3 regions of the Dorea longicatena genome follow, and region 1 is predicted to be linked to each of the others. Evidence: riboswitches for the same ligand, from Rfam matches in the RefSeq annotation. Region 1 holds a riboswitch; each other region holds the start of a gene.
What was found. Region 1 has a riboswitch for glycine ahead of NQ508_RS08860 (serine hydroxymethyltransferase). Riboswitches for the same ligand answer to the same signal wherever they lie in the genome.
Positions count from the first base shown of each region.

Region 1 (4,277 bases):
GTCACAAGGGAACAAAAAGAACTGGAGGAAATGTAAAATGATCGTATTAAGCAAGGAGCAGATCGAAGAAATGGTCGATCCGGATCAGATGATGGATCAGATTGAAGAGGCATACCGGATCTATGGATCAGGCGAGTTCTATATGCCGCCAAGACCAACGGTAGAACATGAAAATAAGCAGCTCATGTATATGCCATGTTACACAAAGGATATCATAGGGACAAAGATCCTGTCGATCTTCCCGGAGAATTCTAAACTGGGATTGCCGTCGATAGATGGTATCGTGTTACTGAATGATTATACGACAGGCGCGCCGCTTGCTGTTATGGACGGGCAATCGGTAACGGCATGGAGAACCGGAGCTGTCGGCGGTGTGGGGATCCGCCATCTGTCAAGAAAAGACTGTCGCACCGTAGGAATCATCGGAGCAGGAATGCAGGGATTCCATCAGGCTGTGTATGCATGTGCGGCAAGAGATATCCATACCGTATATGTGTTCAACCACAGTGACCGTGATCTGACAGATTATCTGGAAAGACTGAAAAAAGCTATTGATAAGGAAGACGTAAAGGTAGTACAATGTAAAGCAGTGGAAGAGCTTGTACGAAACAGTGATATCATCTGTACAACAACTCCTTCTACCACACCTGTTCTTCCGGATGACAAAGAACTTCTGAGAGGAAAATGCATCATTGCGATCGGCTCTTATATGCCGGAGATGAGGGAAATCCCGGATGCAGTACTGGATCTGGTGGACAATGTATACATAGAACTGCCATACGCATGTGAGGAAAGCGGAGATCTAAGCCAGCCCCTGGCAAGTGGAAAACTTACAAAAGACCGCATAAAACTGATGCATGAATATCTCGTATCGGGGGAAAAAGAGATCAAAGAAGGTCAGACAACATATTTCAAATCGGTTGGAATGGGATTATTTGATGTGTGTATCGCACAGAAATTATATGAAGTAGCAAAGGAGAAATAACATTATGAAAATCGTAGCAACAGAAAAAGCACCAAAGGCACTTGGACCATACTCACAGGGATATGTACACAACGGAGTACTGTATACAGCAGGACAGATCGCAATCAATCCGGAAGTGAATGATGTAGAAGCAACTACAATTGAAGCACAGACAGAGCAGGTATGCAAGAACTTAGGAGAGGTCTTAAAAGAAGCTGGAACATCATTTGACAAGGTATTAAAGACAACATGCTTCCTTGCAGATATGAGTGACTTTGCAGCATTCAACGAAGTATATGGAAAATACTTTACATCAAAACCGGCAAGAAGCTGTGTTGCAGTAAAGACACTTCCAAAGGGAGTTCTGTGTGAAGTAGAACTTATTGCGGCTGTAGAGGAGTAAGACAAATGGCAGAAGGACAAAAAACAGGCTGCAGCCCGTCCGATTGTGCGGGCTGTTCCCATGCAGGTGAATGCGGAAGCAAACCGCAGAGTCTGATCAAACCGGAAAATAAAAAATCACACATCAACCATGTGATCGCAGTTGTCAGCGGAAAAGGCGGCGTTGGAAAATCTATGGTTACCGCATCGCTTGCAAGGCTGATGAGAGAACAGGGATTTTCTGTAGGTATCATGGACGCAGATATCACAGGTCCATCCATTCCGAAGATGTATGGAATCCATGAAAAAGCAAAAGGGGATGGAGAAAATATTTTCCCATGTGAGGCAAAGGATGGAACGAAGATCATGTCCATCAACCTTTTACTTCCGGAAGAAGATGATCCGGTTATATGGAGAGGTCCGGTCATCTCAGGTGTTGTCACACAGTTCTGGACAGATGTTGCATGGGGAGAACTGGATTATCTCTTCGTAGACATGCCGCCGGGAACCGGTGATGTACCGCTTACCGTATTCCAGTCCCTTCCGGTAGAAGGCATCGTGATCGTAACTTCTCCGCAGGATCTGGTACGCATGATCGTAAAGAAAGCTTACAACATGGCAGGACAGATGGATATCCCGGTACTCGGAATCGTGGAGAACTACAGTTATCTGGAATGTCCGGACTGCGGACGTAAGATCTCCGTATTCGGCGAGAGCCACATCGACGAAGTGGCAGAAGAACTCGGCGTTCCGGTCATCGGTAAGATGCCGATTGATGCAAGTCTTGCAGAGGCAGTGGAGAATGAGAACTTTGCAGAAGTAAGCAATGATTATCTTGCGGAAGCAGTAAATAAGCTTTAAGAGATGGAGATAAGAAGATGGTATTTGGCAGAGTTGAAATACTTTGACAGGTACCATCTTTTGTGATAAATAATTAACTTATGGATTTACTGTTGACTTAAAGGACATAACCTGTTATGCTAATTGCATAGTTGATAGATGAATTTGTGAGATACCTATGTGCAAAGTGCATAAATGAAGTGGAACGTATTATTTTGATAAAATGCGTAGAAGGAAGCAAAGATACCATGCAGCATAGGAGCCGAAGGGGCATGCAGAAACTCTCAGGTAAAATGGAACGAATTCGGACGACGCTCTGGAGAACAATAAGAATTGTACCGAAGAAGTAATCTTTCAGGTAAAAGGACAGAGGCAGACAAAAAACACTTTTGAAAAGAAAGTATTTTTTGCCTGCTTTTTTAGTGCTCAAAATGGGGAATGGGCGCGAAAAGCAGGCAGATTCCGAAGGAGGTAAAAACAAATGAACAGAATCGAAGATGTAACAAACTACATCACAGAATGTGACAAAGAAGTTGGGGAAGCACTTGCATTAGAGCTTGGCAGACAGAGAAGAAATCTGGAGCTGATCGCATCTGAAAATATTGTAAGCCCGGCAGTGATGCTGGCAATGGGAACCGTACCGACCAATAAGTATGCAGAAGGTTATCCGGGAAAGAGATATTACGGCGGATGCGAAGATGTAGACATTCTGGAGAATCTGGCAATTGAAAGAGCAAAAGAATTATTCGGATGTGAGCATGTATGTGTACAGCCGCATTCCGGAGCCAATGCCAATACTGCAGTGTATCAGGCACTTCTCGAACCAGGCGATACCGTTATGGGCCTGAACCTTGCACATGGCGGACACCTGACACATGGTTCACCGGTGAATTTATCCGGAATCTTATATCATTTCGTACCATATAATGTGAACGACGATGGATATCTGGATTACGATGAGATCCGTAAGATCGCACAGGAATGCAAACCAAAGATGATCGTTGCAGGCGCATCTGCATATCCGAGAGAGATCCGGTTTGACATTTTTGAAGATATCGCAAAAGAAGTCGGAGCGTATTTGTTCGTAGATATGGCACATATTGCAGGACTTGTGGCAGCTGGACTTCACCAGAGTCCGGTTCCATACGCAGACGTAGTAACTACAACGACACACAAGACACTCAGAGGCCCAAGAGGCGGTATGATCATGTGCAAAGAAAAATATGCAAAAGCAATCAACAAAGCCATTTTCCCTGGAACACAGGGCGGACCGCTGATGCACATCATCGCCGCAAAAGCAATCTGTTTCGGAGAAGCTTTAAAACCGGAGTTCAAAGAGTATCAGGAACAGGTGATCAAGAATGCAAAAGCACTTGCACAGGCTATGATCGATGAGGGATTCAACCTGGTAAGCGGCGGAACAGACAACCATCTGATGTTAGTGGATTTGCAGAACATGAATATTACAGGAAAAGAACTGCAGAACAGACTGGACAAAGTCTATATCACAGTCAATAAGAACGCAGTGCCGAATGATCCGGCAAGCCCGTTCGTAACAAGCGGAATCCGTATCGGAACACCGGCAGTGACAACGAGAGGTCTGAAAGAAGAAGACATGAAGACCATCGCAAAACTGATCAAGATGACCGTTACAGACTTTGATACAAAAGCAGATGAGATCCGTGCAGCAGTAAATGAGATTTGTGGTAAATATCCACTTTATGTTTAACAGTTAGTAATGCAACGGATTCGAACTGGTATTGCACTAACACACAGAATGTCAAGGAGGAAAAGACAATGGAATTAAAGACTCCACTTTATGACGCACATGTAAAAGCCGGTGGAAAGATCGTAGAATTTGGGGGATATCTTCTCCCGGTACAGTATGGAACAGGTGTGATCAAAGAACATATGTCAGTACGTACACAGGCAGGACTTTTCGATGTCTCACATATGGGAGAGGTATTATGTGAAGGCAAAGATGCACTGGCGAATCTGAACCAGATCCTGACGAATGATTTTACCAACATGGTAGACGGACAGGCAAGATACAGCCCGATGTGTAATGAACACGGCGGAACAGTAGATGACC
Region 1 is NZ_CP102280.1:1,861,274-1,865,550, reverse strand. Features, by position in the region: gene NQ508_RS08880 (MATE family efflux transporter) at 1-36, shown strand, start outside; gene NQ508_RS08875 (ornithine cyclodeaminase family protein) at 38-985, shown strand; gene NQ508_RS08870 (RidA family protein) at 990-1,367, shown strand; gene NQ508_RS08865 (Mrp/NBP35 family ATP-binding protein) at 1,373-2,206, shown strand; glycine riboswitch at 2,492-2,565, shown strand; gene NQ508_RS08860 (serine hydroxymethyltransferase) at 2,667-3,914, shown strand; gene gcvT (glycine cleavage system aminomethyltransferase GcvT) at 3,983-4,277, shown strand, end outside.

Region 2 (4,277 bases), 1.1 Mb from region 1:
CTCTGCCGCATCTTCGCATACGGATTCGTCTGCCACATCTTCTACCGTCTCTGCAGCTTCAAATTCTTCCTGTTTTTTCTCCATCTCATCAATTCTCTGTTTCAACAATGCCATCTGTTCCGGAGTCATCTTATCCAAAAGCTCATCCAGTTCTTCCGGTGAAGATGTTTTTACTTTTACATTCACTTTTTCTTTTACTGTCGACTTGATGTTATGCTTAAGTTCTTCATTCAGTGCTTTGCCCTGTTCAACAGTCAACTCACCCTTTTTCACCATCTCATCCAGAAGTTCTTTTGATTTCTCTCCTGTGACTGCAACTGCTCCGATTCCTGCAAGTAATACTTTCTTTAATCCGCTTCCTAATTTTTCCATAGGTCGTTCTCCTTTCGATGTCTATATAGACAGGCTTTCCAAAAGCTTTGGAATAAATATGATCATCCCTGCAATTGCTGCCATGATTGCCGCGATCAGTACTGCTCCTGCTGCAGCATCTTTTGCAAGCTTTGCAAGCGGCTTTCTCTCTTCCGTGACCAGATCGACCACTGCTTCCACTGCCGTATTCACCATTTCCAATGCCATGACCAGACCAAACAATATCAGGCAGATACACCACTCTACCGGTGTAATATGAAATACGAATCCTGCGATCACCACACAAACCATTGCCACACAATGAATCTTCATATTCCGTTCCTTCGTTACCACTGCAAATATTCCGGCAAATGCATAACCGAAGCTTTTATACAATGGATCTTTCTTTTGTTTCTTCATTTTTGCACCTGTCCTTTGTTTTCTTACATTTTAACACATTTTGCACAAATTTACACAAACATTGTATGTATTTTGTTTTATTTTAGAAATAATACGGACTTTTAAAGAAAAGTATGACCTTTTATAAATTCTGCATCCAGCATAATTTTTCTATCAAAATAAGAGGACAAAAATAAATACAGGGATTCTGCTTCTTATACCAAAATCCCTGTATTTTATCACCATATGCTCTACAGAACTTATATTCTATTATACATTCTCTGCATTCATTCCTTTGAGAATTCTCTGATTCTTCTCTTCCACATTCAGTTTTTCCGTAAATGCTTTCGTTTCTTTTACTATGACTTTGCTGAGTGCAAGCAAGGCTATCAGATTCGGGATTGCCATCAATGCATTGAAGATATCTGCGATATTCCATACTGCCGCAACCGTCATATATGGTCCGATGAATACACATATAATATAAAGCCATCTATACGCTCTTACAGCTTTCATATTCTTATTAAACAGATATTCCAGGCATCGTTCTCCGTAATAATCCCATCCAAGAATCGTTGTAAATGCAAAAAATACCAGACAAATCATCAATGCAAAGGATGCCACAACCGGCGGGAACGGAAGTCCCTTCTGGAAGGCCGCTGTCGTAATTTCCACACCTTCCAGTCCCGTATTCCATGTTCCTGTAATGACAATAGAAAGTCCTGTCATCGTACAGATTACGATCGTATCAATAAATGTACCGGTCATTGACACCAGTCCCTGTCTTGCAGGTTCTTTGGTCTGTGCTGCAGCCGCTGCGATCGGTGCGCTTCCAAGTCCGGATTCATTCGAGAAGATTCCTCTGGCAATACCTTTCTGCATTGCTACGATCATACTTCCCATTGCACCACCGGCCAGTGCGCTTCCGGTAAATGCAGATTTTACAATTGTTACAATAGCTGCCGGAATTGCGGTAATATTTGTCACCATGATAATGACTGCCAATACTACATACAGAACCGCCATGAACGGAACGACGATCTCAGATACTTTTGCAATTCTCTTGATTCCACCTAATACAACCATTCCGACACATACCGTCAGTACCAGACAGGATATTACAGTTGCCCATGAATAATCATTTCCAAACAATGCTACTGTATGTGCCATGTTCGGATCAAAAAAGTTACGGACTGCAGATGAGATACCATTCACCTGTGTAAATGTACCGATTCCGAATAATCCAACCCCTGCTCCAAAGAATGCAAATATCTTTGCAAGCCATCTGAACTTTACACCCATTCCATTCTCAATGTAATAGAATGGTCCGCCAAGTACATGCCCGTCTTCATCGATCGTACGGTATTTTACTGCCAGAAGACCTTCTGAATACTTTGTTGCCATTCCTAAAAATGCTGTCAGGATCATCCAGAATAACGCTCCCGGTCCACCTGCAGAAATTGCAGTTGCCACACCGACGATATTACCGGTACCGATTGTTGCCGATAATGCGGTACAAAGAGCTCCAAAGCTGGTTACTTCTCCGTGTCCATCTTCTTCATTTTTCACCATGAATTTTAACGCTTTTCCAAGATACCTTACCTGAAGAAGGCCCAAGCGCACAGTCAGAAAAATTCCTGTGACCAGAATTAAGATGATTAACGGAAGTCCCCATACGACTCCGTCAAACCATGTAATAAAAGTGTCAATACGTCCAAAAATTCCCATAATTCATTCCTCCATCCTTTTGCCTGAGAGATTTGCAGATCTGTTTTCTGCTTACACCTTCGGCGCTTTTCATTTCATTACGAAAAGACTCTCCTGAGTTTTTTATGATAACGTAATCGCATTGCAGCAAATTCGTCAAAGTAATTGTCATTATTTTGAGAATAAATCCTCACCCAAATCGCTTTAGCACGTCTTTGCTTTAGCACGATGTAGGATAGCTTATCATGAATCTTTACATATAGCAAGATATTTTATAATTAAAAATGCAGGCAGCATTTATAAGTTATAATTATAATTCCTGTCTGCATCTGTATTTTTATCCTTTTCCGACTGCCTTTCAGAATCCGAAATCTGCATAATCTTCCGGCAAAAAACGGTGATAGATCATATGACCCCCTTCGTCCTTAAAGCAGTAATAGTATTCGTCCTCATTTTCTTCCGGAAATCTTACCCAAAAGTCAAATTCTCCGTTGTGCATATCTCCCACCCTGATATCTTTTGCCTCTTTCTGAAATATCGCAAGGATATCTTCTTTTTTGATTCCGTGATTCATCATCAGCTCCACCAGCTTTTTGATGAATTCATTTTCTGCCGTATGTTCATGTACATAGACACTTCCCTGTTCCGGAATATGCAGGCAGAATCTGTCTTTTTTGTGCGTTACACAGATATCTCCGAGTTTTTTCTTTACTTCTTCCGGGAACTGTTCCAGACGTGTCTGCATCTCATCCACATCGTCATCCGCCTCAAAGAAATGATTGAGGGAAATCAATGGATAATACAAACGGATCTCTTCTTTTCGAAATCCAAGTTTTGCCTGTTCTTCTTTTATAATATCGATCAAATTTTTTTCCAAACGTTTAAATCCCATTTCTGTTCTACGTGCTCCTTTTATTTCTCATATATTCAGCTTTCCTGTTCCATGTCTCTTAATTGACAAGCCCATTTCCAATACATTATACTACATTTATAATATTTACTGTATTTTAACATCAGATTTTTAAGGAGGAAATTTATCATGATCATCAAACATGGACTTGTGGTAGATCCTGCATCTAGTCTGTCCGAGCATATGGATATACTGGTGAAGAACGGAAAAATTGCAAGAATCGCACCTGAAATTTCAGAAGATTCCGAGGAGATTCTAGAAGCCGGAGGACTCGTTGTCGGACCGGGACTCATCGATACACATGTACATTTCCGTGATCCGGGATTTACATATAAAGAAGATATCCATACAGGAGCAAAGGCATCTGCAAAAGGCGGGTTTACTACTGTAATCTGTATGGCAAATACATCCCCTACGGTCGACAATACAGACACCCTCAAAGATAATCTTGCACGTGCTTCCAAAGAAGATATCCGTATCTTCCAGGCTGCTGCAATCTCCCGTTCATTAAAGGGCCAGGACGAAGTAGACATGCTTGCATTAAAAGAAGCCGGGGCATGCGGATTTACCGATGACGGCATCCCTCTTCTGAATGCTGAGTTCTGCTATCAGGCGATGAAAAATGCCGCAAAGTTAAACGTTCCGATCAGTCTTCACGAAGAAGACCCGGCTTTTATCCGCAACAATGGGATCAATCATGGCAAAGTATCCGATGCACTCGGCATCTACGGTTCTCCATCCATTGCCGAAGAAGCACTGGTGGCAAGAGACTGTCTTCTGGCGCTCCGTTCCGGTGCAGATGTTGTAATCCAGCATATCAGTTCCGGTGTATCGATTGATCTGATCCGTACATACAAAAAACTGGGGGCAAAATTACACGCTGAGGCAACACCGCACCACTTCTCCTTAA
Region 2 is NZ_CP102280.1:723,017-727,293, reverse strand. Features, by position in the region: gene NQ508_RS03555 (phasin family protein) at 1-372, opposite strand, end outside; gene NQ508_RS03550 (diacylglycerol kinase) at 394-771, opposite strand; gene NQ508_RS03545 (alanine/glycine:cation symporter family protein) at 1,021-2,478, opposite strand; glycine riboswitch at 2,480-2,584, opposite strand; gene NQ508_RS03540 (DUF3877 family protein) at 2,816-3,349, opposite strand; gene NQ508_RS03535 (dihydroorotase) at 3,497-4,277, shown strand, end outside.
Region 2: another riboswitch for glycine. It lies ahead of NQ508_RS03545 (alanine/glycine:cation symporter family protein); the one in region 1 lies ahead of NQ508_RS08860 (serine hydroxymethyltransferase).

Region 3 (4,277 bases), 1.1 Mb from region 1:
TTCTGCAGGATAGTCTGCTTTTTCCTCTCCACCAATCTGTGCAAAGAACTGGTTGATATAATGAACTACTTTTATCTTAGACATATTCTTATCCTCCCTCTTCTATCTTGCACTCAGCTTATTGAAACCTGTCTCATTTGTTGCACCTGTGATGACCTGAAGTTCTACTTCAAGAGATCCATCTTCGCGAAGTGTATCTTCACTTGCTCCGGCGATCTTTGTCACATAATCTAAAGTTCCAATTACTTTATCAAGTTTTGGCAGGATAACAACTTCATTTGCATTACCACCTGTTACAACCGCATCTGCTGCCACATCTGCGTCCGCAAGAGACTGTGATTTTCCATCACGTCCGGCATACTCATCTGTAATAATTACAGTCTTGATGCCTTCTGCTTCGATCTTCTTACAGTTCATAATAAGGTCTGTATCCGGATTACCAAATCCTTCCTGTGATACAATAACGCCATCCAGATCTAACATCTTACACAGTTTTGCTGTCCAGTCAGAAGATCTTTCTTTATCTGCAAGGTATACATTTTCATTTGTAATGATCTGACATACGAAGTTCAGTGTCTTTCCATGTTCTTCAAACAGATCATGAACAACCGGATTATTCTCATGTACATATGTAGGATTCTTATCACATGCAGATACACAGTTACCAGAGACGATTGCTCCGTCCATGATCTCTGTAGGACTTAAGATTGTAGGAAGTGTCTTCTTTGCATCCACTCCGTATACATAAGTGTCATGTAAGAGTCCCTGGCTTTGAAGCATCTGGACATATGCAACTCTCGGAAGATCCGGATACTGTGTGATTCCTTCTTTGATACCGCATGTCTCATATACTTTTGTCTCATCCGGTGTAAGCTCACGCGCTAATTCCCCAATGTAAGCTGCTACCCGGAATCCGGCAAACCGGACTGCTTTTTCATATTCATGCTGCTTGATACCTTCTACAGGTTCACATACCATAACCAGATTCAATGTCTTGGAAAATGGTGTGTAATCAGCTCCCGGTCCTGTCATGTCAATGATACCTTCCTGGAAACCGACGATTCTTCCTGCTGTTACAACAGCCATTCCTTTTAATGCATACGTCTTTCCGGAACCAACGGTATCAACTTTTGAAATAATTCCCGGGAATACCCCGCCTTTTCCCTCAACTTTTACTCTTGGTTCGATCACATCTTTTACCGGTGTGATTCTTACTGATTCTCCTGGTTTCGCAATATCAAAAGTGACTGTTTTGATATGCTCATCTTCCAATGCTACCGCTTTTACAGCTCCTTTATCTACATACAGGATTCCATCTTCAATCTTTGATGTATCCGCAAACTGGATATCCTTAATGTAAATATTACCCATTTCTAATCTCACGATCTTTTCCTCCTCTTTTCATCTTCTTTTATAAAACGCTGCCCGTTTTACAACCTCTTTTATCACTGTCTTCTACCAGACATCCGCAGACGCCAGTCCGCTCTCTAATAAAGTCCAGTCAACCAATTGAAAATCCTTATAAACTTCTTCTTTGTAATACTTACTTTTATCTTGAAATTTCTGACATACCAGAATCGCATTTTCAATCAATCTGACAGATTCCCCATCCACCTTCTCCTTTCTCTCAGATATCAGCACAGATTTGTACGGTGTTTCCTTTGGTTTTACACTTCCTGATAATGGATGTGTCAATAATCTGTGACCTTCGTAAATTCTGTCCCTTACTACCTTCAGAAGTTCTTCATAAGAGAGTTCCAGATAGATTACCTCATGTGTATCATCCAGCCTGGATCGTACAAGCGGATTATTTGTGATCACCATATACTTACTCATTCATGTCCATCCTCTCTTATGTTATTTCAACCAGCCTTAGAAAATAAAAAGGACGTCCCACGCCAGTTACTGCGTTCAAACGTCCTTTTCTGTCTTTCGTCCTGTTAAATCTAATTCCTCTTACAGTACAAGATTCAGAATGTAGTACCTTTCTCCGTCCTTTTGCCTGAAAGTTTCGTCCGGTTTCTCCCCATTTTTTTCGATACCGGTTTGCCTCTTCGGCGGCTGCCCTGGCAGCTCTCTCTTGAGAAATATCATCCCACTCTTCTTTTCAGTTATAGAAAATTTTTATATCATTTATTTCCTTCTTCTATATTACATCATTGTTACTTATATTGCAATACTTTATCTTTTTTTATCTTTTTTTAGTCGTTTTGAACAATTATGCAATCTACTATTTGTATATTTTTTTATTTTTCCTCCATTTTTTCATTTTCACTTATTCATTATTCATAAAGTCTTTTTTCTTTATTTTACTTTTTTATTTTTTAAGAAATTATGATAGTAATCGTCATGCAGTTCTTTCATCTGGCTGCTCAGGAAGAACAATGCAAGAATATTAGGAATTACCATCAATGAATTGAAACAGTCTGCCATATTCCATACCAGATCAACCTGTGCAAGTGAACCTAACAATACACAGAGCGAAACCAGAACCGCATACGGCTTTACTGCATTTTTTCCAAATAAATATTTCACATTGGCCTGTCCAAAGAAATACCAGCCGATAATCGTCGAAAATGCGAAAAAGAACATACAGATTGCAATAAATACATTACCGAATTTTCCGAATACACTCGAAAATGCATACTGGCTGAGTGCTGTACCTGTAAGCCCTGTCGGAATCGACTGTGTTGTAATAATCACCAGTGCCGTCAGATTCAGAATTACAAAGGTATCAATGAATACACCGATCATTGCTACAAATCCCTGCTCTACCGGATGTTCTACTTTCGCTACCGCATGTGCGTGAGGCGTCGATCCCATACCTGCTTCATTCGAGAACAGTCCTCTTGCCACACCTTTTGTGAGTGCAAGCTTTACCGTTGCTCCCACTGCTCCGCCACTGACTGCAGACGGTTTAAAAGCACCTACAACGATAGAATAAAATGCATATGGGATTTCTTTAAAGTTTGCAAAGATTACAATCAGTGATCCGATAATATAAAAACATGCCATGATTGGAACAATCGTCTCTGTAACTTTTGCAATTCTGGAAATTCCTCCGACAAATACAAACAATGCGATAACCGCTATAATGATCCCCACCACTATCTGTGGTATACCAAATGCAGTATGAAATGCTGACGCTATCGAGTTGGACTGTACCGCATTTCCCATAAATCCCAGTGCAAAAATGATCAGAACAGAAAAGACAGCTGCCAGGATTTTTCCAAAAGTACCTTTGAAAGCCGCCTGAATATAATAAACCGGTCCGCCTGTTACATGCCCGTCTTTTCCTACATGCTTATATTTCTGAGCCATAATAGCTTCTCCGAAAATGGTCGCCATTCCAAGAAATGCCGCAATCCACATCCAGAAAATCGCTCCCGGTCCGCCTATTGCCAATGCTGTTGCCGCTCCTGCAATATTCCCCGTTCCTACCTGTGCTGCAATAGCCGTTGCAAGTGCCTGAAATGATGACATACCGTCTTTTCCCGCCGTTCCTTTTTTCGAAAACAGTCCGCCAAACGTTCTTTTCCACCCGGCCTTAAATCCCCGTATCTGGATAAATCCGAGCCGGATCGTAAATATAACACCTCCTCCTAACAGCAGAATGATTAAAATATAATCTGCCAGATAATGCTGAATCAGTAATACGATATTATTCAGTTTATCCAAAGTCTTTCCTCCTTACTTATAGATTTTATGAATAATGAATCAGGTGTTTTCTATAAATATACTCTTTTATTTATTTTAAATCAATATTTTATTTTATATTTTATTTTTTTGTACATTATGCACAAATCATTTTCTACATACCTGCATATATAAAAAAAGACCGTGAAACCGCCATGCACGCACTTTGGCATACATAGCCGATTCCACGGTCTCTTGTTTTATCTCTTATGCTTCAATTTTCTGATTCTTACCACTCGAATTTCTTCTCGAAATAAGCATCCAGATCTTCAATCTTGATTCTTTCCTGTTCCATGGTATCTCTGTCACGGACAGTTACTGCTCCGTCTTCTTCAGAATCGAAATCGTATGTTACACAGAATGGTGTTCCGATCTCATCCTGACGACGGTAACGTTTTCCGATATTTCCACGGTCATCATATTCGCAGTTGTATTTCTTGCTTAACTGTGCAAATACTTTCTCTGCGCCTTCATTCAGCTTCTTAGAAAGCGGAAGCACACCGATCTTAACCGGTGCCAGTGCCGGATGGAAGTGAAGAACTGTACGTGTATCAGGCTTCTCCTCTGTTCCGATCTCTTCT
Region 3 is NZ_CP102280.1:740,932-745,208, reverse strand. Features, by position in the region: gene grdB (glycine reductase complex selenoprotein B) at 1-84, opposite strand, end outside; gene NQ508_RS03610 (glycine/sarcosine/betaine reductase component B subunit) at 103-1,383, opposite strand; gene NQ508_RS03605 (GrdX family protein) at 1,456-1,836, opposite strand; glycine riboswitch at 1,981-2,093, opposite strand; gene NQ508_RS03600 (alanine/glycine:cation symporter family protein) at 2,305-3,678, opposite strand; gene NQ508_RS03595 (glycine--tRNA ligase) at 3,926-4,277, opposite strand, start outside.
Region 3: another riboswitch for glycine. It lies ahead of NQ508_RS03605 (GrdX family protein); the one in region 1 lies ahead of NQ508_RS08860 (serine hydroxymethyltransferase).